DNA from 3 places in the Streptomyces sp. NPDC031426 genome. Region 3 is predicted to be linked to each of the others. Evidence: predicted binding sites of a transcription regulator. Region 3 holds the regulator's gene; each other region holds the start of a gene.
What was found. Region 3 encodes HrcA, which represses chaperone genes, less so after heat shock. Its sites were predicted from a motif close to TTNGCACTCNGNNNNNCNGAGTGCNAA; they were not measured.

Region 1 (7,490 bases), on a different contig from region 3:
ACGACATCGACGACGACCTGCTCCGGCTCGTCTTCACCGCCTGCCACCCGGCGCTGTCGCCGGAGGCCCGCATCGCCCTCACCCTGCGCCTGCTCGGCGGCCTGAGCACGGCCGAGATCGCCCGCGCCTACCTCGTCCCGGAGCCGACGATCGCCCAGCGCATCGTCCGCGCCAAGCGCACCCTGGCGAAGAGGAACGTCGCCTTCGAGGTGCCCTACGGCCCCGACCGCGAGGCCCGCCTCGGCTCCGTCCTTGACGTCATCTACCTGATCTTCAACGAGGGGTACGCGGCCACCGCCGGTGACGACCTGCTCCGCCCCGGCCTGTGCGAGGACGCGCTGCGCCTGGCCCGCGTGCTGTCCGCACTGATGCCCAAGGAGCCGGAGGTGCACGGGCTGACCGCGCTGCTGGAGTTCCAGGCGTCCCGCACGGCCGCCCGTACCGGCCCCGACGGCGCACCCGTCCTGCTCAAGGACCAGAACCGCCGCCGCTGGAACCGCATGCTCATCGCCCGTGGCATCCGCGCCCTGGACCGGGCCGGCGCCACCTCCACCGGGGCCCCGGGGCCGTACGCCCTCCAGGCGGCCATCGCCGCGTGCCACGCGCACGCCTACCACTACGAGGAGACCGACTGGCGTGCCATCGCCACCCTGTACGGCCTGCTGGCCGCCCGCGCCCCGTCCCCGGTGGTCGAGCTGAACCGCGCGGTCGCCGTGTCGATGGCCGACGGCCCGGCCGAGGGCCTGAAACTGGTGGACGCCCTGACCGCCGAACCCGCCCTGCGCGACTACCACCTGCTGCCCAGCGTCCGCGGTGACCTGCTGGCCCGCCTCGGCCGTACGGCGGAGGCCCGGACGGAGTTCGAGCGGGCGGCGGCCCTCACCCGCAACGAACGCGAGCGGCAGCTGTTGCTCGCGAAAGCGCATTCCCTTACTGATCATTGAGGTTTTACAGTTGCGCGGCTGCCACGCAACCTGCGTGTCACCTTCCGCAGGCTGGGCAGTATCAATCGCTACCTGTGGGGGGTACACCCTTTGTCGTATCTCAGATCCTCCGCGCGGCGCCGGGCCGTCGCGCTCTCCGTCGCCACGGCCCTGGCCGCCGGCACCGGCGTGGCGCTGGCCCCGGGCGCGTCGGCCGGCGCCTCCGGCTGGACCGCGACCGACGGCATCCTGACCGCCGACCTGGACGGCACCGTCTCGCAGCTGTACGAGGACGGCACCGCGCCCGTGGTCCGGGTGAAGAACGCCATGAAGCCCGCCTGGTCGCCCGACGGCAGCCGCATGGCGTACGTCAACCAGTCGACCGGCCGCGTCAACGTCGTCGGTCACGACTTCGCGGGGCCGGTGGAGCTTCCGGTCAACACGACCAACTCGATCCTCGCCGACGACCCGACCTTCCTGTGGGGCGGCAGCCAGGTCGTCTTCACGCTCAGCGGGCGGCTGCGGGTCGCGCCGTCCGACGGCAGCCGCATCCAGCGGCACCTGTTCGCCACCGCGCAGGAGGGCTGCGACAGCCAGCCCAGCGGCGCCGTCGGCGGCAAGCTGGCGTTCATCCGCTCGGGCAGCACGTGCAGCGGCGACACCCGCTACGGCGCCGTGTGGCTGTACGACGGCGCGACCGGCGGCCTCAGGCAGCTGGTCACCGGAAAGGCGAACGCCCCGGCCATCTCCCCGGACGGCACCATGGTCGCCTACACCGTCGGCGGCAAGCTGTACACGGTCGACGTGGCCACCGGCACGGTCACTCCGCGGCTGCCCGAGGAGACCGGCACCATCGCGCGGCCCGCCTGGTCGCCCGACGGCACCCGGCTGGCGTACGAGCTGACCACGGCCTCCGGCGATCACCAGGACCAGGTCCTCGACCTGTCCACGGGCACCACCAAGGTCCTCTACGACTCGCCGACCACCACCAAGTCGGACCTCGCCTGGCAGCCGCTGCGCAAGAACGCGCTCGGCCGGGTCTGGGGCGCCGATGTCCAGGGCACCAACATCGCCGGATCCCGCTGGACCTGGAACACCCTCGGCAAGAGCGAGCCGGGCCTGATGAACGCCTCCTCCGCCGTCCTGGTCTCCAAGGACAGCCAGGCGTACGCGCTGACCGCGCCCGCCCTCGCGGGCAAGAAGCACGGCCCGGTCCTGATGACCTCCGGAAGTGCGCTGGACTCGTCGGTGCAGACCGAGCTCAAGCGGATCCTCAAGCCGGGCGCGAGCGTCTATCTGATCGGCGGCACCTCGATCCTGGGCAGCGGCGTCGCCTCCAAGGTCAGCTCGCTCGGCTTCACCCCGAAGCGGCTGGCGGGCACCTCCCGCTACTCGACGTCGGTCGCGGTAGCCAAGTCGGTCACCAGCGCCCCGGACTACGTCTTCATCGCCACTGGCACCGACTACCATTCGGCGCTCGCCGCCGCGGCGGCCGCCGGCGCGGACGGCACGAGCAGCAAGGCGGTCGTCGTGCTCAACGACGACAACTCGCTGACCTCGTCCGTGAAGTCGTACCTCAACGGCCTGGACCCGCGGAAAACCTACATGATCCCGGTCGGCGCCTCGGCGAAGTACGCGCTCACGCACACGTCCTTCGCCAACTGGCCGTCGACGTACACCTACTACCCGGTCACGGCGAGCACCCACGAGGGCACCGCCGCCGCGCTCGCCCGGTTCTGGTGGTCCGGCCCCAGCAACGCGGCCCTCGTCTCCACCGGCAGCTGGCGCGATGGCACGACGGCCGCCGCGGCGATGAACGTCTTCGGCCCGCTGCTGTGGACATCCGTCGACCCGCTGTCCGCCGACACCAAGTCCTACCTGGTCAAGGGCGCCGCGAACATCAACGGCGTGGCGGCCTTCGGCGGCACCGGCTCGGTGTCCACCGCGGCGCTGAACTCCGCGGGCACCGCGATCAGCGCGAGCAGCAGCCAGTGGACGTACACGCCGTACTACAACGGCCTGGAGCCGACGACGAGCTCACCGGCCACCCCGCAGCGGGCGGCCACGGTCTCGCCCGACCTCGGCGCGCTGCGCGCTACGGCAGCGCAGTAGTCGCGGGGGCCCCGACCAGCATGGTCGGCGCCCCCGCGACCCGAGTGAGGAACACCGTCGCCGCGTTCGGCCCCTGCGGCTTGACCTTTCTGCGCAGTTCCTCCGGCTCGACGGCCGACCCGCGCTTCTTCACGGTCAGCGTGCCGACCTCGCGCTCGCGCAGCAGAGCCTTCAACTTCTTGACATTGAACGGAAGTTGGTCGCTGATCTGGTAGGCGGAGGCGTACTCCGTGGGGCGCAGTTCGTCGGCGGTGACATAGGCGATGGTGGGGTCGATCAGCCCGCCGTCCAGGTGTTCGGCCACCTCGGCGACCAGATGGGCGCGGATGACGGCGCCGTCGGGCTCGTACAGATAGCGCCCCACCGGCCGGACCTCCGGGTCGGGCAGCCCCTTGCCGACCAGCGTGCGCGGGCCGGGCAGCAGGGTGGCGCGCACCGCGCCCGGCTCGGTGCCGAACCACACCACCGCCTCCTTGACGTCCCCGCCGTCCGAGATCCACTCGGCCTCGGCGTCGGCGGGCACCGCCTCGTGCGGAATGCCGGGCGCCACCTTCAGCGCCGCGCGGGGTGCGGTGCGGGCGGCCCCGATCGCCCAGGACAGGGGCGGGGAGTAGGCCTCCGGGTCGAAGATCCTTCCGCGCCCGCCCCGCCGTGCGGGGTCGACGAACACGGCGTCGTAGCCGCCCGTGTCCACCTCGGTGACGTCCGCCTCGCGGACCTCGATCAGCTCGGCCAGCCCCAGCGCCTCCGCGTTCGCCCGCGCCACGGCGGCGGTCACCGGATCCCGGTCCACGGCCAGCACCCGGATCCCCGCCCGGGCGAACGCGATCGCGTCCCCGCCGATCCCGCAGCACAGGTCGGCGACCGAGGTCACGCCGAGCTTCGTGAACCGCTCGGCCCGGTAGGCGGCGACACCCGCCCGCGTCGACTGCTCGACCCCGTTCGGTGTGAAGAACATCCGCCCCGCGTCCGCCGCACCGAACTTCGCCGCCGCCCGCTGCCGCAGCCGGGCCTGGCCGAGCGCGGCCGACACCAGCTCGGCGGGGTGCTCGCGGCGCAGCCGGGTGGCGACGGCGAGTTCGTCGGCCGGGGCGGTGTCGCGGACCTCGTCGAGGAGCGCACGGCCTTCGGGGGTGAGGAGAAGAGCGAGGTCGTTCACCGGGTCATTGTGGGCCAGTCGATGGATCGTGCGCCTCCGGCGGCGGTGTCGGCCCGGGCTCCGGGCGCCGTCCTGGGAGGATCCGGCGTCATGCGCGCTGTCGTACAAAACGATAAGAACCGGGCTCGCCGCGGATGTCTGCTCCTCGGTTGCGGAGCCGCCGCGCTGGCCTGTTCCGCCGTTCTGTCCAGCTGTGCCGGGCCCGACACGACCCGCCCCCCGTCCAGCCAGGCCGGCCCCGGCGTGACCCGCCCCGCGTCCGGCCGGGGCGGCCCCGCACAGGCCCTGAGCCCCCAGGCCCGCCAGGCCGTCGAACACGCCCGCCTGGTCGCGGCGGCCAGACGCTGGGGGCTGGCGGAGGCCCCGCTGACGCCACCGCCGCCGCCCAGGACGAAACCGGAGATCACCGCGCGGGCCGGTTTCGAGGTGAGCCACCAGGACGACTGGGACCTGCCCCCCGTCTTCACCACGATCCCCACCAGGCAGAAGATCGTCTTCCTCACCATCGACGACGGCTCCGAGAAGGACCCCGGCTTCCTGCGGATGATGCAGGAGCTGAAGGTCCCGTACACCGCCTTCCTCAGCGACTACCTGATCAAGGACGACTACGGCTACTTCCGCAGGATGCAGTCCTACGGCCACACCCTCGACAACCACACCCTGCACCACCGCTATCTGCCAGGTCTGTCCTACGAGGAGCAGAAGGCCGAGATCTGCGGCATGCAGGACATCATGAAGAAGCGGTTCGGCAGCCGCCCGACGGTCTTCCGGCCCCCCTACGGCAACTACAACCAGGACACCCTGCGCGCCGCCAAGGCCTGCGGCATCAGATACGCGCCGATCTGGAACGAGGAGGTCTACGTCGACCACTGGGAGTACCGCGAGGACGACCAGAAGATGCGCCGCGGCGACATCGTCCTCACCCACTTCCGCGGCCGCTCCGACTGGAACGGCACGATGGTCGACGACATGCGCCGCTTCCTGAACAAGGTCACCCGCGAGGGCTACGCCGTGGCCCGCCTGGAGGACTACCTGTGAGGCCGGGGGCGGGGTACCGGGGAGCGGGCCCCCGGCGGTGCCGCCCGGGCCGGTACGCCGTGGCGCTCCTCGCCGCGGCCCTCCTCCTCACCGGCTGCGCCCAGTCCGTCGACCCCATCGAACGCCTGGGCAGGAAGGCCGCCGAAGGAGTGCACCCGCCCGGGCCGGGCCCCGACCGGACCTACCGCCGCTGGGGCCTGACCGAGCCCCTCGCCCGCCCGCCGCGGCCCGCCGCCCGCGCCCTCGTCCTCACCCCGCAGCGCGGTGGCCGCGCCCTGCCCGGCGTCGTGGACCACGTCCCCACCCACGACCGGGTCGTGTTCCTCACCTACGACGACGGCGCCGAGAAGGACCCCCGCTTCGTCGACATGGTCCGCGAACTGCGACTGCCGGTCAGCATGTTCCTCACCGACAGCATCGCCGGCCCCGCCTACGGCCACTTCGCCCGTCTGCACCGGCTCGGCGCCGGCATCCAGAACCACACCCTCGACCACCGCGCGCTCGCCGGACTGCCGTACGCCGGACAGCGCGCCGAGATCTGCGGCCAGCAGGACCGGCTCAGATCCCGCCTCGGCCTGCGCCCCCGCCTGTTCCGCCCGCCGTACGGCGCGTACGACACCACCACCCTGCGTGCGGCGGCCGGCTGCGGCATCTCCACGGTCGTCCTGTGGCGCGCCGCGATGACCCCGACCGACCTCGTCTACATCCACGGTGAACACCACCTGCGCCCCGGCGACATCATCCTGGTCGGCCCGGACGAGACGACGGGGCCGAGCCTGCGGGAGCGCACGGCGCGGGTGCTGCGCAGGGTGCAGCAGAGGGGGCTGACGGTGGGGCGGCTGGAGGACTACCTGGACTGATAGGCGCCGGCCGGGATCAATCAGCCCGTCCGGCGTTTGAGGACGAGGACCGCCCGGCAGGCCCGACAGTGGCCGTCCTGGGGGCGGCAGCCCCCAGGACGGCAGGACAACACCGGCCCACCGAACAACCCCGGCGCTGACAAAGATCCGGCCGACGCGCCGCACGGCATTGGCACTCCGCTTGACCGAGTGCTAACCCCGGTCATAGTCTCGGCTCTGGCACTCCGCAGGTGAGAGTGCCAACAAAGCGACGGGCAGGTCCGGCACCCGCGACGACGGATCGACCTGGTCGCCACCTCAGACAGTTAACCCCGTGAGATCTCCGAAGGGGGAGGTCGGATCGTGACGACCGCCAGCTCCAAGGTTGCCATCAAGCCGCTCGAGGACCGCATCGTGGTCCAGCCGCTGGACGCCGAGCAGACCACGGCCTCTGGCCTGGTCATCCCGGACACCGCGAAGGAGAAGCCCCAGGAGGGCGCCGTCCTCGCCGTGGGCCCGGGCCGGTTCGAGAACGGCGAGCGCCTTCCGCTCGACGTCAAGGTCGGCGACGTCGTCCTGTACAGCAAGTACGGCGGCACCGAGGTGAAGTACAACGGCGAGGAGTACCTCGTCCTCTCGGCTCGCGACGTGCTCGCGATCATCGAGAAGTAGTCCACCTCTAAGCAATCCATTGCTTTCGAGCTGCGCCCCTGGCCCCCGCGACCGATAACGAAGCCGGGCGCCCGGGGCGCAGTTCGTCTTTCACCCACAGATTTCCGAGAGGGCTCCCGCTGTCATGGCGAAGATCCTGAAGTTCGACGAGGACGCCCGTCGCGCCCTCGAGCGCGGCGTCAACAAGCTGGCCGACACGGTGAAGGTGACGATCGGCCCGAAGGGCCGCAACGTCGTGATCGACAAGAAGTTCGGCGCCCCCACCATCACCAACGACGGTGTCACGATCGCCCGTGAGATCGAGATCGAGGACCCGTACGAGAACCTCGGCGCGCAGCTGGTGAAGGAGGTGGCGACCAAGACCAACGACATCGCTGGTGACGGCACCACCACCGCCACCGTGCTGGCCCAGGCGCTGGTGCGCGAGGGTCTGAAGAACGTTGCCGCCGGCGCCTCCCCGGCCGCCCTGAAGAAGGGCATCGACGCGGCCGTCGCCGCCGTCTCCGAGGACCTGCTCGCTTCGGCCCGCCCGATCGACGAGAAGTCCGACATCGCCGCCGTCGCCGCGCTGTCCGCCCAGGACCAGCAGGTCGGCGAGCTCATCGCCGAGGCGATGGACAAGGTCGGCAAGGACGGTGTCATCACCGTCGAGGAGTCCAACACCTTCGGTCTGGAGCTGGACTTCACCGAGGGCATGGCCTTCGACAAGGGCTACCTGTCGCCGTACTTCGTGACGGACCAGGAGCG
Region 2 (7,490 bases), on a different contig from region 3:
ACACCCTAGGACGTGGGTCACCTTCCACACGCACCTCGCGGAAGCGCGGCACCGGCCCAAGCAGCCGCTCTCGTACCCTTGGCTGACATGAACCACGTCCAGCTCGCCGCCCTGGGAAGGGCCCTGCGGCTTCTCGGGGAGCACGGGGAGGCGCTGACCGCCGACACCCCGGACGCCCGGCTGCACGAGATCAAGGCCGACCTGCGCCGGGCGCTCGATCTGGTGGAGGAGAGCGTCGGGGGCGGCGCGCCCAGCACCCGCTGCCCCGAGCATCCGCAGGGCCCCGTCGACGAGAGCGCGCCCGATCTGTGTCTGCTCTGTGAGACCCGGCGCCGGGCCGCCCGGCGGTCGGAGTTCCAGGGTGGGCGGACCGGACCCGCGCCCACCGCCACCGCACCCTCCCGCTACGGGGTCCGGGCCGACCGGCCTCAGCCGCAGCAACGCTGGTTGCCGGAGGCGTGGAACGGGCACGAGTGGCAGTTGTGCGGGACACCGAGGCGGGACCGGCACGAGGCCGAGGCGTACCTCGCCGCTCAGCGGCGCGGATCGCGGCCCGCCATGGCCTACCGGCTCGTGCACGAGTTCACCGACTACGAGGTGCTGCGGGTGTGGGGCACCCCCGTGCACGTCGACATCGAGCCCATGGGCAACCTGTAGGCCTCAGGCGTCTCAGCTGAGCGTCTTCAGCGACGCCGCGTCGTACGGCTTCAGCTCGTCGAGGCGGTCGGAGAGCACCTTGGCCGCCCACTCCGGGTCCTGGAGCAGCGCGCGGCCCACGGCGACCATGTCGAACTCGTCGGCCTCCATGCGGTCGAGGAGGTTGTCGATTCCCTTGACCTCGGAGCCCTGGCCCTGGAAGGCGCCCAGGAACTCGCCGTCGAGGCCCACCGAGCCGACGGTGATGACCTGCTTGCCGGTGAGCTTCTTCGTCCAGCCGGCCAGGTTCAGGTCCGAACCGTCGAACTCCGGCAGCCAGTAGCGGCGGGTGGAGGCGTGGAAGACGTCGACGCCGGCCGCGGCGAGCGGGGTGAGGATCGCCTCCAGCTCCTCGGGGGTCTCGGCGAGGCGGGCGGTGTAGTCCTGCTGCTTCCACTGCGAGTAGCGGAAGATGACCGGGAACTCGGGGGAGACCGCGGCGCGGACCGCGGCCACGATCTCCGCGGAGAACTTGGTGCGGGCCACCGCGTCGCCGCCGTAGGCGTCGGTACGGCGGTTGGTGCCCTCCCACAGGAACTGGTCGAGGAGGTAGCCGTGGGCGCCGTGGAGCTCCACGCCGTCGAAGCCGATGCGCTCGGCATCCGCGGCGGCCTCGGCGAACGCGGCGATGACGTCGTCCAGGTCCGCCTGCGTCATCGCCCTGCCGGCCGGCTCGGCGTCCGCCGCGACCAGGCCGGACGGGCCCATCGCGGGGGCGTCCGGGAAGGGGGCCTCGCCGTCCTTGCGGACCATGCCGATGTGCCACAGCTGCGGGACGATCGTGCCGCCCGCCGCGTGCACGTCCTCGGCGACCTTCGCCCAGCCCGCGAGCTGCTCCTCCCCGTGGAACCGGGGCACGCGCGCGCTGTTGCCGGCCGACTCATGGCCGACGTACGTGCCCTCGGTGACGATCAGGCCGACTCCGGCGGCGGCCCGGCGGGAGTAGTACGAGCGCACGTCCTCACCCGGGATGCCGCCCGGGGAGAACATGCGGGTCATCGGCGCCATCACGATCCGGTTGGGGACGGTGAGACCGTTGAGCGCGATCGGGCGGGACAGGACCTGGGCCGCGCGGGAGGCGGGCGTCGTGACGGTCACGTGGGGGCTCCTCGTGAGAGACGGGGTTAACCGAGCGGTATGTGAGCACGCATTGTTGCAGCTCCTTAAGTAATCGCCTATGCGCTGCCCCACATTCCGCCCCTGCCGAAGCCTTTACGTGACACCGCTCACACTGCCCCGGTTCAGCCGCCGCCTGGCCTACTCCGAAGGGCCTGGCCCCCGGACGGCTGGAAGACGATCCGGCGACCGTTGCCCAGCTGTCGGCATCACCCTCGACACCGAGAAGCTGAAGGACTACGCCGACTGACCTCAGCAAACGCCCGAGGGCGGCACCCCCAGCCGGAAGCTGGGGATGCCGCCCTCGCAAAGGACAGGTGATCCGGGAAGGATCAGAAGTCCATGTCACCGCCCGGCATGCCGCCGCCGGCCGGCGCGGCGGCCTTCTCCGGCTTGTCGGCGATGACGGCCTCGGTGGTGAGGAACAGCGCGGCGATGGAGGCGGCGTTCTGCAGAGCAGAGCGGGTCACCTTCGCCGGGTCGATGATGCCCTCGGCGACCAGGTCGACGTACTCGCCGGTCGCGGCGTTCAGGCCGTGGCCCGGGGTCAGGTTGCGCACCTTCTCCACCACGACACCGCCCTCGAGGCCGGCGTTGACGGCGATCTGCTTCAGCGGGGCCTCCAGGGCGATGCGCACGGCGTTGGCGCCGGTCGCCTCGTCACCCTCGAGCTCCAGCTTCTCGAAGACCTGGGAGGCCTGCAGCAGGGCCACGCCGCCACCGGCGACGATGCCCTCCTCGACGGCCGCCTTCGCGTTGCGGACGGCGTCCTCGATGCGGTGCTTGCGCTCCTTGAGCTCCACCTCGGTGGCGGCACCGGCCTTGATGACCGCGACGCCGCCCGCGAGCTTGGCCAGGCGCTCCTGGAGCTTCTCGCGGTCGTAGTCCGAGTCGCTGTTCTCGATCTCGGCGCGGATCTGGTTGACGCGGCCGTTGACCTGCTCCGAGGAGCCGGCGCCGTCGACGATGGTGGTCTCGTCCTTGGTGATGACGACCTTGCGGGCGCGGCCCAGGAGGTCCAGGGTCGCGTTCTCCAGCTTGAGGCCGACCTCCTCGGAGATGACCTCGCCGCCCGTGAGGATGGCGATGTCGCCGAGCATGGCCTTGCGGCGGTCACCGAAGCCCGGGGCCTTGACGGCGACGGACTTGAAGGTGCCGCGGATCTTGTTGACGACCAGGGTCGACAGGGCCTCGCCCTCGACGTCCTCGGCGATGATCAGCAGCGGCTTGCCCGACTGCATGACCTTCTCCAGGAGCGGGAGCAGGTCCTTGACGGAGCCGATCTTGGAGTTGGCGATGAGGATGTACGGGTCCTCGAGCGACGCCTCCATGCGCTCCATGTCGGTCGCGAAGTAGGCGGAGATGTAGCCCTTGTCGAAGCGCATGCCCTCGGTGAGCTCAAGCTCCAGACCGAAGGTGTTGCTCTCCTCGACGGTGATGACGCCTTCCTTGCCGACCTTGTCCATGGCCTCGGCGATCAGCTCGCCGATCTGGGTGTCGGCGGCGGAGATGGACGCGGTGGAGGCGATCTGCTCCTTGGTCTCGACGTCCTTCGCCTGCTCCAGCAGGGCGGCGGAGACGGCCTCGACGGCCTTCTCGATACCGCGCTTCAGCGCCATCGGGTTGGCACCGGCGGCGACGTTGCGCAGGCCCTCCTTGACCAGGGCCTGGGCGAGCACGGTCGCGGTGGTCGTACCGTCACCGGCGACGTCGTCCGTCTTCTTGGCGACTTCCTTGACCAGCTCGGCGCCGATCTTCTCGTACGGGTCCTCGAGCTCGATCTCCTTGGCGATGGAGACGCCATCGTTGGTGATCGTGGGGGCGCCCCACTTCTTCTCGAGGACGACGTTGCGGCCCTTGGGGCCGAGCGTCACCTTGACGGCGTCCGCGAGCTGGTTCATGCCGCGCTCGAGGCCGCGCCGCGCCTCCTCGTCGAACGCGATGATCTTGGCCATGTGAAGTGGTCCCTCCAGGACTGGGGGTGATTCCTTCGGACCGCGCCCGCGCCCGCGACGGACGGCTCGCCGGCCGCGTGGTTCCTTGCCCCACTTGGCCTGCGGGCCTCACCGACCCGGTCCTTCACTGTCACTCTCACCTTCAGAGTGCTAACGCCAATGATTAGCACTCGGCATGCACGAGTGCAAGGCGCACCCGCGAAGCGGGTTCGTTGAGGGGTGGTGGTCGGGCGACGGGTGGGCGCAAGCGCCCTACGGGGTACGGCACCCCCGTCAGCCGCCCGCGAACACCGGACCCCGGGCATGACGCAGGGCCCACACCCCGAGCGAGGTGCGGGCCCTGCGAAGATGAACGAAGAACGTCGCTGACAGTCGACGCGTGCTTCAGCTGGTCGCCAGCCGGACCATGTCCGCCTGCGGGCCCTTCTGGCCCTGCGAGATCTCGAAGTCGACCCGCTGCCCCTCTTCCAGGGTGCGGTAACCGTCCATCTGAATCGCGCTGTAGTGGACGAAAACATCCGCACCACCGTCGACCGCGATGAAGCCGTACCCCTTCTCCGCGTTGAACCACTTGACGGTGCCCTGAGCCATGCCTAACTCCCCTATTACTGGCCCTTGCACAGATCCACACTTCGCGGACCCGGGTCAGACCTCACCCCCCATCGGTCGGGGGCGTGCGCCGGAACGCGTCGACCGCGGCTGAATGTATCTGTCCAACTGCCGTCTGCAACAGGTCAATCGGACGAGAATTCTGGACGGGAACGGTCCGGAATGTGGTGTGAATTCACCCGACTTCAGGGCAAGTCGGGCCCTACAGACCGCCACAAAAGCCGCATAAAGCCCGCACACTTTGGCTACTTCTTGTCGGGCGTCCGGCATGAATACAGGGCTCCCGACCGGTCATGTCGAGAGCGCGTTCCCCAACTCTACCGCGCTCAATCACGCAGAATTGCCCCCTCCGCTTCTCTCACGGAGGGGGCAATTCGATGAACAATGCGTAACTGAAGTTACCCAAGGTAACGATCAGCCACCGGCGACGGCCGGAATGATGGAGACGCCGGCGCCGTCCGGGGTCGCGGTCTCCAGGCCCTGCTCGAAGCGCACGTCGTCGTCGTTGACGTAGACGTTCACGAACCGGCGCAGCTTGCCCTGGTCGTCCAGCACGCGCGCGGCGATGCCGGTGTGGTTCTTCTCCAGGTCGGCGATGACCTCGGCGAGGGTGGCGCCCTCGGCGGCCACTTCGGCCTGCCCGCCCGTGTAGGTGCGCAGGATGGTGGGGATGCGAACGGTCACGCTCATGCGAGGCCAGCCTCTCGGAAGGAGTCCAGGGTCGGTCGGATGGTGGCGGTGAGGCCGGTACCGGCCACCGCGTCAAGGGTCTTCAGGCCGTCGCCGGTGTTGAGGACCACCGTGGTCTTCGTCGGGTCCAGGACGCCGTCCTTGAGCAGCTTGCGGGTGACGCCGACGGTCACACCGCCCGCCGTCTCCGCGAAGATGCCCTCCGTGCGGGCCAGCAGCTTGATGGCGTCGACGACTTCCGCGTCCGTCACGTCCTCCACCGCACCGCCGGTGCGGCGCGCGATGTCCAGGACGTACGGCCCGTCGGCCGGGTTGCCGATGGCGAGGGACTTGGCGATGGTATTCGGCTTCTGGGGCCGTACGACGTCGTGGCCGGCCTTGAAGGCGGTCGACACCGGCGAGCAGCCCTCGGCCTGCGCACCGAAGATCTTGTACGGCTTGTCCTCGACCAGACCCAGCTTGATCAGCTCCTGCAGACCCTTGTCGATCTTCGTGAGCTGGGAGCCGGAGGCGATCGGGACCACGATCTGGTCGGGCAGCCGCCAGCCGAGCTGCTCGCAGATCTCGTACGCGAGGGTCTTGGATCCCTCCGCGTAGTACGGCCGCAGGTTGACGTTGACGAAGCCCCAGCCCTCGCCCGCCGGGTCGCCGATCAGCTCGGAGCAGAAGCGGTTCACGTCGTCGTAGTTGCCCTCGATGCCGACCAGCTCGCCGCCGTAGACCGCGGCCATGACAACCTTGCCCTGCTCCAGGTCGTGCGGGATGAACACACAGGAGCGGAAGCCGGCCCGGGCGGCGGCGGCGCCGACGGCACCGGCGAGGTTGCCGGTGGAGGAGCAGGACAGGGTGGTGAAGCCGAAGGCGCGCGCGGCCTCCAGGGCCTGGGCCACCACGCGGTCCTTGAAGGAGTGGGTCGGGTTGCCGGAGTCGTCCTTGACGAACAGGCCGCCGGTGACGCCGAGTTCGGCCGCGAGGTTGTCGGCCTTGACCAGCTTGGTCCAGCCCGGGTTCAGGTTCGGCTTGTCGGCGACGTCGGCCGGGACCGGCAGCAGCGGCGCGTACCGCCAGATGTTCGCGGGGCCGGACTCGATACGGCGGCGCAGCTCTTCGGTCTCGTAGGCGGAGAAGTCGTAGGCGATCTCCAGCGGGCCGAAACACTCCTCGCAGGCGAACACCGGGCCGAGCGAGACGCGGTGGCCGCACTCGCGACAGCTCAGGGCCGCGGCGGGGCCGAGGTCGACGGCGGAATCGGTCGAGCTTGCAACTGTCTGCACAGCCATGGAGGCGAGGCCCTTTCTCCTCATCTTCCTCACGACGCACCTCGCCGTGAGACGGATTTGGCACCTTCCCTGGCCGGGAGCCTCGCGTGAACGAGTGCGGCTCAGGGGGGTTGCCGGGGCTTCATCGGGCCGTGTCCCTCTGCCCCTCTGGATGAGCGGTATGCGGTTGTGAGCGCCTGGCTGACCCCCGACATGCGATGGTCATCAGCGTTGTTCAAGACTGTAACCGAAGGCCAAGACAGTTGAGAGAGTCGTCCGAACCGCGAGACAACAGTGAGGAGCCGCCGACCGTGCTGGAAGAAGTCGAGCGCTGGCTGAGCACCCGCTCCTGGTCCGTGACCGATCGCCCACTGCACAAGATCTTGGCCGCCAAGCAGCGTACGGGCCAGTCGGTGTCCGTCGTGCTGCCCGCACTCAACGAGGAGGAGACGGTCGGCGACATCGTCGCGATCATCCGCCACGACCTCGTGGAGCGGGTCCCGCTCGTCGACGAGATCGTGGTGGTCGACTCCGGCTCCACCGACCGCACCGCCGAGGTCGCCGCCGCCGCGGGCGCCCGGGTCGTTCACCGGGACGAGATCCTGCCCCGCATCCCCGCCGTCCCCGGAAAGGGCGAGGTGCTGTGGCGCTCGCTGCTGGTGACCAGCGGGGACATCGTCTGCTTCGTCGACGCGGACCTGAAGGAGTTCTCCCCCGACTTCGTCACCGGGATCGTCGGCCCGCTGCTCACCGAGCCGGACGTGGACCTGGTCAAGGCGATGTACGACCGTCCGCTCGCCGGGACGGCCGGCCAGGGCGGCCGGGTCACCGAGCTGATGGCCCGCCCGCTGCTGAACATGCACTGGCCGCAGCTGGCCGGATTCGTGCAGCCGCTGGGCGGCGAGTACGCGGCCCGGCGCTCGCTGCTGGAACAGCTGCCGTTCCCGGTCGGGTACGGCGTGGAGCTGGGCATGCTGGTGGACGCCCTGCACCTGGTGGGTCTCGACGCCCTGGCGCAGGTGGACGTGGGCGTGCGCAAGCACCGCCACCAGGACGGGCAGGCGCTGGGCCGGATGGCCGCGGCGATCTACCGCACGGCCCAGCTGAGGCTGGCCCGGGGCCATCTGATCCGCCCCTCCCTCACCCAGTTCGAGCGGGGCGAGGA
Region 3 (7,490 bases):
AGCAGCAGCCACTCCTGGAGTTCGACCAGGTTGCCCTCCGGGTCCTTGAGGTGGGCGACTCGCATGCGGTCGGTCATGGGGGCCGGGCCGTGGAGGAGGGTGGCGCCGCGGGAGGTGATCTCGGCGCAGTAGGCGTCCAGGTCGTCCACGCGCAGGACGACCAGGGAGCGGTGACCGGTGGCCGTGTCCCCCAGCTCCGCCAGCACCTCGGCCATCATCGCCCGGTCCTGCAACGCGATCCCGGCAGAGCCGGCGTGCGGGCTGAACTTCTCGTACGGCCCCTCGGTCGCCCCGGACTGCGGCTTCAAGCCGAGAACGTCGGCGTAGAAGCGGTAGCAGGCGGCGAAGTCGGTGACCAGGAGCCGGACTTGGGCGCGTTCCACGGTGTCCCCCAGGTGTCAGGACCAGCGGCCGGTGCGGCCCAGCAGCAGGGCCACGGCGGCGGTGCCCGCGGTTGATGTACGCAACACGGTAGGACCGAGGACGTACGCCTTCGCACCCGCCTCCTGAAAGAGCGCCAACTCGTCGCGTGCGACGCCCCCTTCGGGGCCGACGACCAGCACAATCTCGCCCTCGGTGGGCAGTTCGGCGGTCGCCAGCCGCTCACTCGTGTGCTCGAAGTCGGAGTGGAGCACGGCGGCGAAGTCGGCCTTGGCCAGAAGTGCGGCAACCTGCTTGGTGCTTGCCGCGTCCGCGACCTCCGGGAAGCGCAGCCGACGGGACTGCTTGCCTGCCTCACGCGCGGTGGCCCGCCACTTGGCCAGCGCCTTCTGACCCCGGTCGCCCTTCCACTGGGTGATGCACCGGGCGGCCTGCCAGGGCACGATCGCGTCGACCCCGGTCTCCGTCATCGTCTCCACGGCGAGTTCGCCCCGGTCGCCCTTCGGGAGGGCCTGGACCACGGTGATCCGGGGGCTCGGCTCCGGCTCCACCGGGAACTCGAAGGGCTCGACCACCATGTGGTCCTTGCCCGACACGCTGACGACGACCCCGGCCGCGCCCCGCCCCTTGCCGTCCGTCAGCACCACGTTCTCGCCGGGCTGCAGCCGCCGTACCGAGACCGCGTGCCGCCCCTCGGGGCCGTCGACATCGACGACCGAACCGGGGCCCACACCCTCCAGCGAGTCCACGACGAACACCGGCGCGGTCATCGCAGTCCCCCCTTGGCCGACAACGCTGTCCGGGCCGCGTCGAGTTCGGCGGCCAGCACCTCCACCAGCTCCCCGGCGGGCAGCTCGCGGGCCAGCCGGTGCCCCTGCCCCGCCCACAGCGCCATGCCCTGCGCGTCCCCGGCCTTGGCGGCGGCCTTGCGCAGCGGCGAGGTGAGGTGGTGGATCTCCGGGTAGGCGGCGGGGGCGTACGGGCCGTGCTCGCGCAGGAAGCGGTTGACCAGGGCGCGCGCCGGGCGGCCGGAGAAGGCCCGGGTCAACTCGGTGCGCGCGAACAGGGGGTTGGTCAGCGCCTGCTTGTGCACGGCCTGGGCGCCGGACTCGGGGGTGGCGAGGAAGGCGGTGCCCAGCTGGGCCGCGCTCGCGCCGGCCGCGAGGACGGCGGCGATCTGGCTGCCGCGCATGATGCCGCCGGCGGCGACGACCGGGATGCTCACGGCCTCGCGGATCTGCGTGACCAGCGAGAGCAGCCCGATCCCGGCGCCGTCGTTCTCGGGGAGGTCCCGATGGGTGCCCTGGTGGCCGCCCGCCTCCACGCCCTGCGCGATCACCGCGTCCGCCCCGGCCCGCTCGACAGCGCGGGCCTCCTCGGCGGTGGTGGCGGTGACCAGGGTGAAGGTGCCGACGCGGCGCAGGCCGTCGAACACCTCCCGGCTCGGCACTCCGAAGTGGAAGGAGACCACCGGCACCGGGTTGTCGAGGAGTACGGCGAGCTTGGCGTCGTAGCCGTCGTCCCGGCCGCTGTCCGGGTCGCCCAGCTCGGTCTCGTACCAGGCGGCCTCGCCGGCCAACTGATGGGCGTAGACCTCGACGGCGCCGGAAGGGGGCGCGGCGTTGGCCGCTCCGGTGGAGCCGGTGCTCGCACCGGGGTACTCGGACTGGGGCATGAACACGTTCACACCGAAGGGGCGGTTCGTCAGCCCGCGCAGTTGCTTGATGTCCTGGTACATGCCATCGGCGGTCTTGTACCCGGCGGCGAGAAACCCGAGGCCACCGGCCTCGGAGACGGCGGCGGCGAGCTGCGGGACGGAGACACCGCCCGCCATGGGGGCCTGCACGATCGGCTGGGGGAAGAGATCGGTCAGCGCGGAGGACATGACCGCATGTTGTCACGTCCTTTGAACAAGTCCGAATCCGGGCGACCGATGGCATAAACCAATGGCATACGGGGTGCCGAAGCACCCCGTCACACCTCCACCGGCGACGGTTCAGCGCCCGTTGAACGCATCCTTCAGCCGTGAGAACAACCCCTGCTGTCCTGGCTGGAACTGCCCCTGGGGCCGTTCCTCGCCGCGCAGCTTGGCCAGCTCGCGCAGCAGGCGCTCCTGGTCCGGGTCCAGCTTGGTCGGGGTCTGCACCTCGACGTGCACGATCAGGTCACCCCGGCCGCCGCCGCGCAGATGCGTGACGCCCCGGTTGTGCAGCGGGATCGACTGGCCGGACTGGGTGCCGGGCCGGATGTCGACCTCCTCCATGCCGTCCAGCGTCTCCAGCGGCACCTTGGTGCCGAGCGCCGCCGCGGTCATCGGGATGGTGACCGTGCAGTGCAGGTCGTCGCCGCGGCGCTGGAAGGTCTGGTGCGGCAGCTCGTGGATCTCGACGTACAGGTCACCGGCCGGACCGCCGCCCGGCCCGACCTCGCCCTCACCGGCGAGCTGGATCCGCGTGCCGTTGTCGACGCCGGCCGGGATCTTGACGGTGAGCGTGCGGCGGGAGCGGACGCGGCCGTCGCCTGCGCACTCCGGGCACGGGGTCGGCACGACCGTGCCGAAGCCCTGGCACTGCGGGCACGGCCGGGAGGTCATGACCTGGCCCAGGAAGGACCGGGTGACCTGCGAGACCTCACCGCGGCCCCGGCACATGTCACACGTCTGAGCGGTCGTACCGGGCGCAGCGCCCTCACCGTTGCAGGTGTTGCAGACGACCGCGGTGTCGACCTGGATGTCCTTGGTCGTCCCGAAGGCCGCCTCGTGCAGCTCGACCTCGATCCGGATCATCGCGTCCTGGCCGCGCCGGGTGCGCGAGCGCGGGCCGCGCTGCGACGCCGTGCCGAAGAACGCGTCCATGATGTCGGAGAAGTTGCCGAAGCCACCGGCGCCGAAGCCGCCCGCGCCGGCGCCGCCGGACTGCGATAGCGGGTCGCCGCCGAGGTCGTAGACCTGCTTCTTCTGCGGGTCCGACAGCACCTCGTAAGCGGCGTTGATCTCCTTGAACCGCTCCTGCGTCTTCGGATCGGGGTTGACGTCCGGGTGCAGCTCGCGCGCGAGCCGGCGGAACGCCTTCTTGATCTCATCCTGCGACGCGTCGCGGCGCACGCCGAGAACGGCGTAATAGTCCGTGGCCACTTACGACTCCGCCAGGATCTGTCCGACGTACCGTGCCACTGCGCGTACCGCTCCCATCGTTCCCGGATAGTCCATGCGGGTCGGTCCGACCACGCCGAGCTTGGCAACCGCCTCGCCGCCCGAACCGTAGCCGACCGACACCACGGAGGTGGAGTTGAGTCCCTCGTGGGCGTTCTCGTGCCCGATACGCACCGTCACGCCCGGATCCTTCGCCTCGCCGAGGAGCTTGAGGAGCACGACCTGCTCCTCCAGGGCCTCCAGGACGGGCCGGATCGTGAGGGGGAAGTCATGTCCGAAGCGGGTGAGATTGGCGGTACCGCCGATCATCAGCCGCTCCTCGTTCTCCTCGACGAGTGTCTCCAGAAGAGTGGAGAGCACCGTCGAGACCGTACCGCGGTCCTCGGGGTCGAAGGCCTCCGGCAGGTCCTCGACCAGCGTCGGCACATCCGTGAACCGGCGGCCCGCGACCCGGCTGTTCAGCCGCGCGCGCAGATCGGCGAGGGAGGTCTCGCCGAAGGGCGCCGGGCAGTCGACCATCCGCTGCTCGACCCGTCCGGTGTCCGTGATCAGCACGAGCATCACCCGCGCGGGGGCGAGCGAGAGCAGCTCCACGTGCCGCACGGTGGACCGGGTCAGGGACGGGTACTGCACGACGGCGACCTGCCGGGTGAGCTGCGCGAGCAGCCGTACCGTCCGCGCCACGACGTCGTCGAGGTCGACGGCGCCCTCCAGGAAGTTCTGGATCGCCCGCCGCTCGGGCGCGGTCATCGGCTTGACGCCCGCCAGCTTGTCCACGAACAGCCGGTAGCCCTTGTCGGTGGGGATGCGCCCCGCGCTGGTGTGCGGCTGCGCGATGTACCCCTCGTCCTCCAGGGCCGCCATGTCGTTACGGACCGTCGCCGGGGACACGCCGAGGCTGTGCCGCTCGGTCAGGGCCTTCGACCCGACCGGCTCCTCGGTGCCGACGTAGTCCTGGACGATGGCGCGCAGTACCTGCAGCCTGCGTTCACTCAGCACCCGCGCGCACCTCCAGCACGTCGTCCCCTCGGTTCCACTCGGTCCTGCGGTTCGTCCGCCTGGCACTCTTCGCATGCGAGTGCCAGCGTTCCCCGGCCCAGTGTACGGCTGTCGGGTACACCCGGGGCAAGGTCGGTGCGGCGCCGGCGGCTCATGCGGCTAGCGTCACGGTATGACGGTGACTTGGGAAGAGCTGGGGTGGGAACGGCTGGCCGCGGGGGTCGGCCGGTGCCGGCTGCCCGGCTGGGACTGCACGGCCGGGCTGGTCCTCGGGGAGGGAACGGCGCTGATGGTGGACGCCGGCTCCGGCCTGGCCGAGGGCGCGCGGCTGCGGACACAGGCCGAGGAACTGGCCGGCGGCCGTGTGACCCATCTCGCGCTGACCCATCCCCACTTCGACCACGTCCTCGGGGCGGCGGCCTTCGCGGGGGCGGAGGTGTACGGGGCGGTGGGCGTCGACGCGGTGTTCGCCCACGAGCGCGAGGAGCTGCGCCTGGACGCCGTGCGCAACGGACTGCCGGTCGCCGACGCCGACGCGGCGGTGGACGCGCTGGTGTCGCCCCGGCATCCGGTCTCCGGCGAGTGGACGCTGGACCTCGGGGGCGGCCGGCAGGTCCTGCTGGCGAACGTGGGGCCGGGTCACACGGCGCACGATCTGGCCGTACTGATCCCCGGTTCACCGGAGGTCGTCTTCTGCGGCGACCTGGTCGAGGAGTCCGACGAGCCCCAGGCTGGCCCGGACGCGATCCCGTCCCGCTGGCCGGACGCCCTGGACCGGCTCCTGTCCCTGGGCGGCGAGGACGCGCTGTACGTGCCCGGTCACGGAGCGGTGGTGGACGCGGCGTTCGTACGCCGGCAACGCGAGGAGCTGGCGGCGCGTTTCGGCGTGTCGTGAGCGCGGGTCCGCGGCTTCTCCTATCGTCACTCGAATGCGCCAGTACTCCGCCGACCTGACCCCTCCGTGGAAGAAGCAGCAGCCGGTGCCGGAGGTACCGGCGGAGCCGGGCCTGGTGGTGGAGGAGCCCGGCACCGGGTTCTGCGGGGCGGTGATCCGCTGCGAGGCGGGCACGGTGACGCTGGAGGACCGCTTCGGCAAGCACCGGGTGTTCCCGCTGGAGCCGCGGGGCTTTCTGCTGGAGGGGCGTGTGGTGACGCTCGTACGGCCGTCCTCGGCCCCGGCTCCGGTACGGCCCACCCGTACGGCCTCCGGTTCGGTCGCCGTCCCCGGCGCCCGCGCCCGCGTGGCCCGCGCCGGCCGTATCTACGTCGAGGGCCGGCACGACGCCGAGCTGGTCGAGAAGGTGTGGGGCGACGACCTGCGCATCGAGGGCGTGGTCGTGGAGTACCTGGAGGGTGTGAACGACCTGCCGTCGATCGTGTCGTCCTTCGCCCCGGGCCCGGACGCCCGCCTGGGTGTCCTGGTGGACCACTTGGTGCCGGGCACGAAGGAGTGGCGGATCGCGGAGTCGGTGACGAGTGAACACGCGCTGGTGGTCGGCCACCCGTACATCGACATCTGGGAGGCCGTGAAGCCGTCGTCGCTGGGGATCGAGGCGTGGCCGACGGTGCCGAAGGGGCAGGACTGGAAGACGGGGGTGTGCCGGGCGCTGGGCTGGCCGTCGGAGAACACCGGCGCGGTGTGGCAGGCGATCCTGAAGCGGGTGGGGTCCTACAAGGACCTGGAGCCGGAGCTGCTGGGGCGGGTGGAGGAGCTGATCGACTTCGTCACGGGTAGCGGTGGGGCCTGACGTCGGGGTAGGTGCCGAACTCGCTGGTGTCCAGTTCGAGCTCCAGATCCTCCAGCGGCAGCGGCGTCCCGAACTTGGTGATCTGCTGCCTCTGGTAGTCGGCGTGCTCCCCCTTCCCGACGGGCCTCGTCAGCAGGACGCACTGCGCCATGATCGGGTCCAGGATGAGGTAGGCAGGCACCTCGCCGGCGGCGTAGATGGACCGCTTGACTTCGTAGTCCCGCTGGACGCTGGCCTTGGAGACCACCTCGACCACCATCGTGACCAACTGAGACGGCAGCAGACGGCCTGAGTCCGGCGCAACACCACGTTCCACCACCACTAGATCCGGAATGGGCTCGCTGGTCTCATCGGTGATGTCCACGTCCGTCACCTGAAGCCGTTCCCAACGCTTACGCGGGATCTGGTCCACCACGTCCGCCACGATCCGGTTGTGCACCAGATCAGACGTGGCCATCATCACGATTTCCCCCCGGAGAAGTTCGGCCTTGATGCCCTCGGGAGGTTCGAACTCCTCGAAGAACTTGGCAATCCCGCGCTCGTCCACAGCGGTCATCTCCGTGGCCTCCACATCCGCCGCGTCCTTTTGGCGGCAGCCTACGAACCAGGTTAGGGACCGAACCGGCGTTCCGGGGGGATTCACTCGCCAGGGTGATCAGTCCACCAGATCCCGCACCACCGCGTCCGCCAGCAACCGCCCCCGCAGCGTCAGCACGGCCCGCCCCTCCTCGTACGGCCCTTCCTGGAGGAGCCCCTCCGCCAGCGCGCGCCGGGACGCCGCGAGCCCCTCCGCCTTCAGCAAGGACAGCGGCACCCCTTCCCGCAGCCGCAGCTCCAGCAGGATCCGCTCCACGCGCCGGTCCTCGTCGGACAGCAGCTCCCGACCCGCCCCCGGGGAGCGGCCGGAGGCGAGCGCCGCCGCGTACGCCCCCGGATGCTTGACGTTCCACCAGCGCACCCCGCCCACGTGCGAGTGCGCCCCGGGACCCGCGCCCCACCAGTCGGCGCCGCGCCAGTACAACTCGTTGTGCAGGCAGCGGCCCGCCTCCGAGGTGGCCCAGTTGGAGACCTCGTACCAGTCGAAGCCCGCCTTGCTCAGGGTCTCCTCCGCGATCAGGTACCGGTCCGCGTGCACGTCGTCGTCCGTCATCGGGACCTCGCCCCGGCGGATCCGGCGGGCCAGCTGCGTGCCCTCCTCCACGATGAGCGCG

Region 1: the regulator HrcA is predicted to act here: its motif matches at 6,262-6,288, upstream of groES (co-chaperone GroES).
Region 2: the regulator HrcA is predicted to act here: its motif matches at 3,931-3,957, upstream of groL (chaperonin GroEL).

What each region holds. Positions count from the first base shown of each region.
Region 1 is NZ_JBVIJE010000011.1:224,976-232,465, forward strand. It holds gene ACZ5NH_RS24495 (RNA polymerase sigma factor) at 1-944, shown strand, start outside; gene ACZ5NH_RS24500 (cell wall-binding repeat-containing protein) at 1,035-3,035, shown strand; gene ACZ5NH_RS24505 (THUMP-like domain-containing protein) at 3,019-4,194, opposite strand; gene ACZ5NH_RS24510 (polysaccharide deacetylase family protein) at 4,285-5,232, shown strand; gene ACZ5NH_RS24515 (polysaccharide deacetylase family protein) at 5,292-6,092, shown strand; gene groES (co-chaperone GroES) at 6,435-6,743, shown strand; gene groL (chaperonin GroEL) at 6,868-7,490, shown strand, end outside.
Region 2 is NZ_JBVIJE010000014.1:36,948-44,437, reverse strand. It holds gene ACZ5NH_RS27250 (hypothetical protein) at 88-657, shown strand; gene ACZ5NH_RS27245 (NADH:flavin oxidoreductase) at 670-1,794, opposite strand; gene groL (chaperonin GroEL) at 2,145-3,767, opposite strand; gene ACZ5NH_RS27235 (cold-shock protein) at 4,152-4,358, opposite strand; gene ACZ5NH_RS27230 (MoaD/ThiS family protein) at 4,791-5,066, opposite strand; gene thrC (threonine synthase) at 5,063-6,346, opposite strand; SAM riboswitch class I at 6,364-6,504, opposite strand; gene ACZ5NH_RS27220 (glucosyl-3-phosphoglycerate synthase) at 6,637-7,490, shown strand, end outside.
Region 3 is NZ_JBVIJE010000004.1:455,258-462,747, forward strand. It holds gene ACZ5NH_RS10325 (VOC family protein) at 1-383, opposite strand, end outside; gene ACZ5NH_RS10330 (16S rRNA (uracil(1498)-N(3))-methyltransferase) at 399-1,151, opposite strand; gene ACZ5NH_RS10335 (nitronate monooxygenase) at 1,148-2,266, opposite strand; gene dnaJ (molecular chaperone DnaJ) at 2,378-3,514, opposite strand; gene hrcA (heat-inducible transcriptional repressor HrcA) at 3,515-4,531, opposite strand; gene ACZ5NH_RS10350 (MBL fold metallo-hydrolase) at 4,704-5,426, shown strand; gene ACZ5NH_RS10355 (DUF3097 domain-containing protein) at 5,461-6,279, shown strand; gene ACZ5NH_RS10360 (Uma2 family endonuclease) at 6,257-6,835, opposite strand; gene hemW (radical SAM family heme chaperone HemW) at 6,935-7,490, opposite strand, start outside.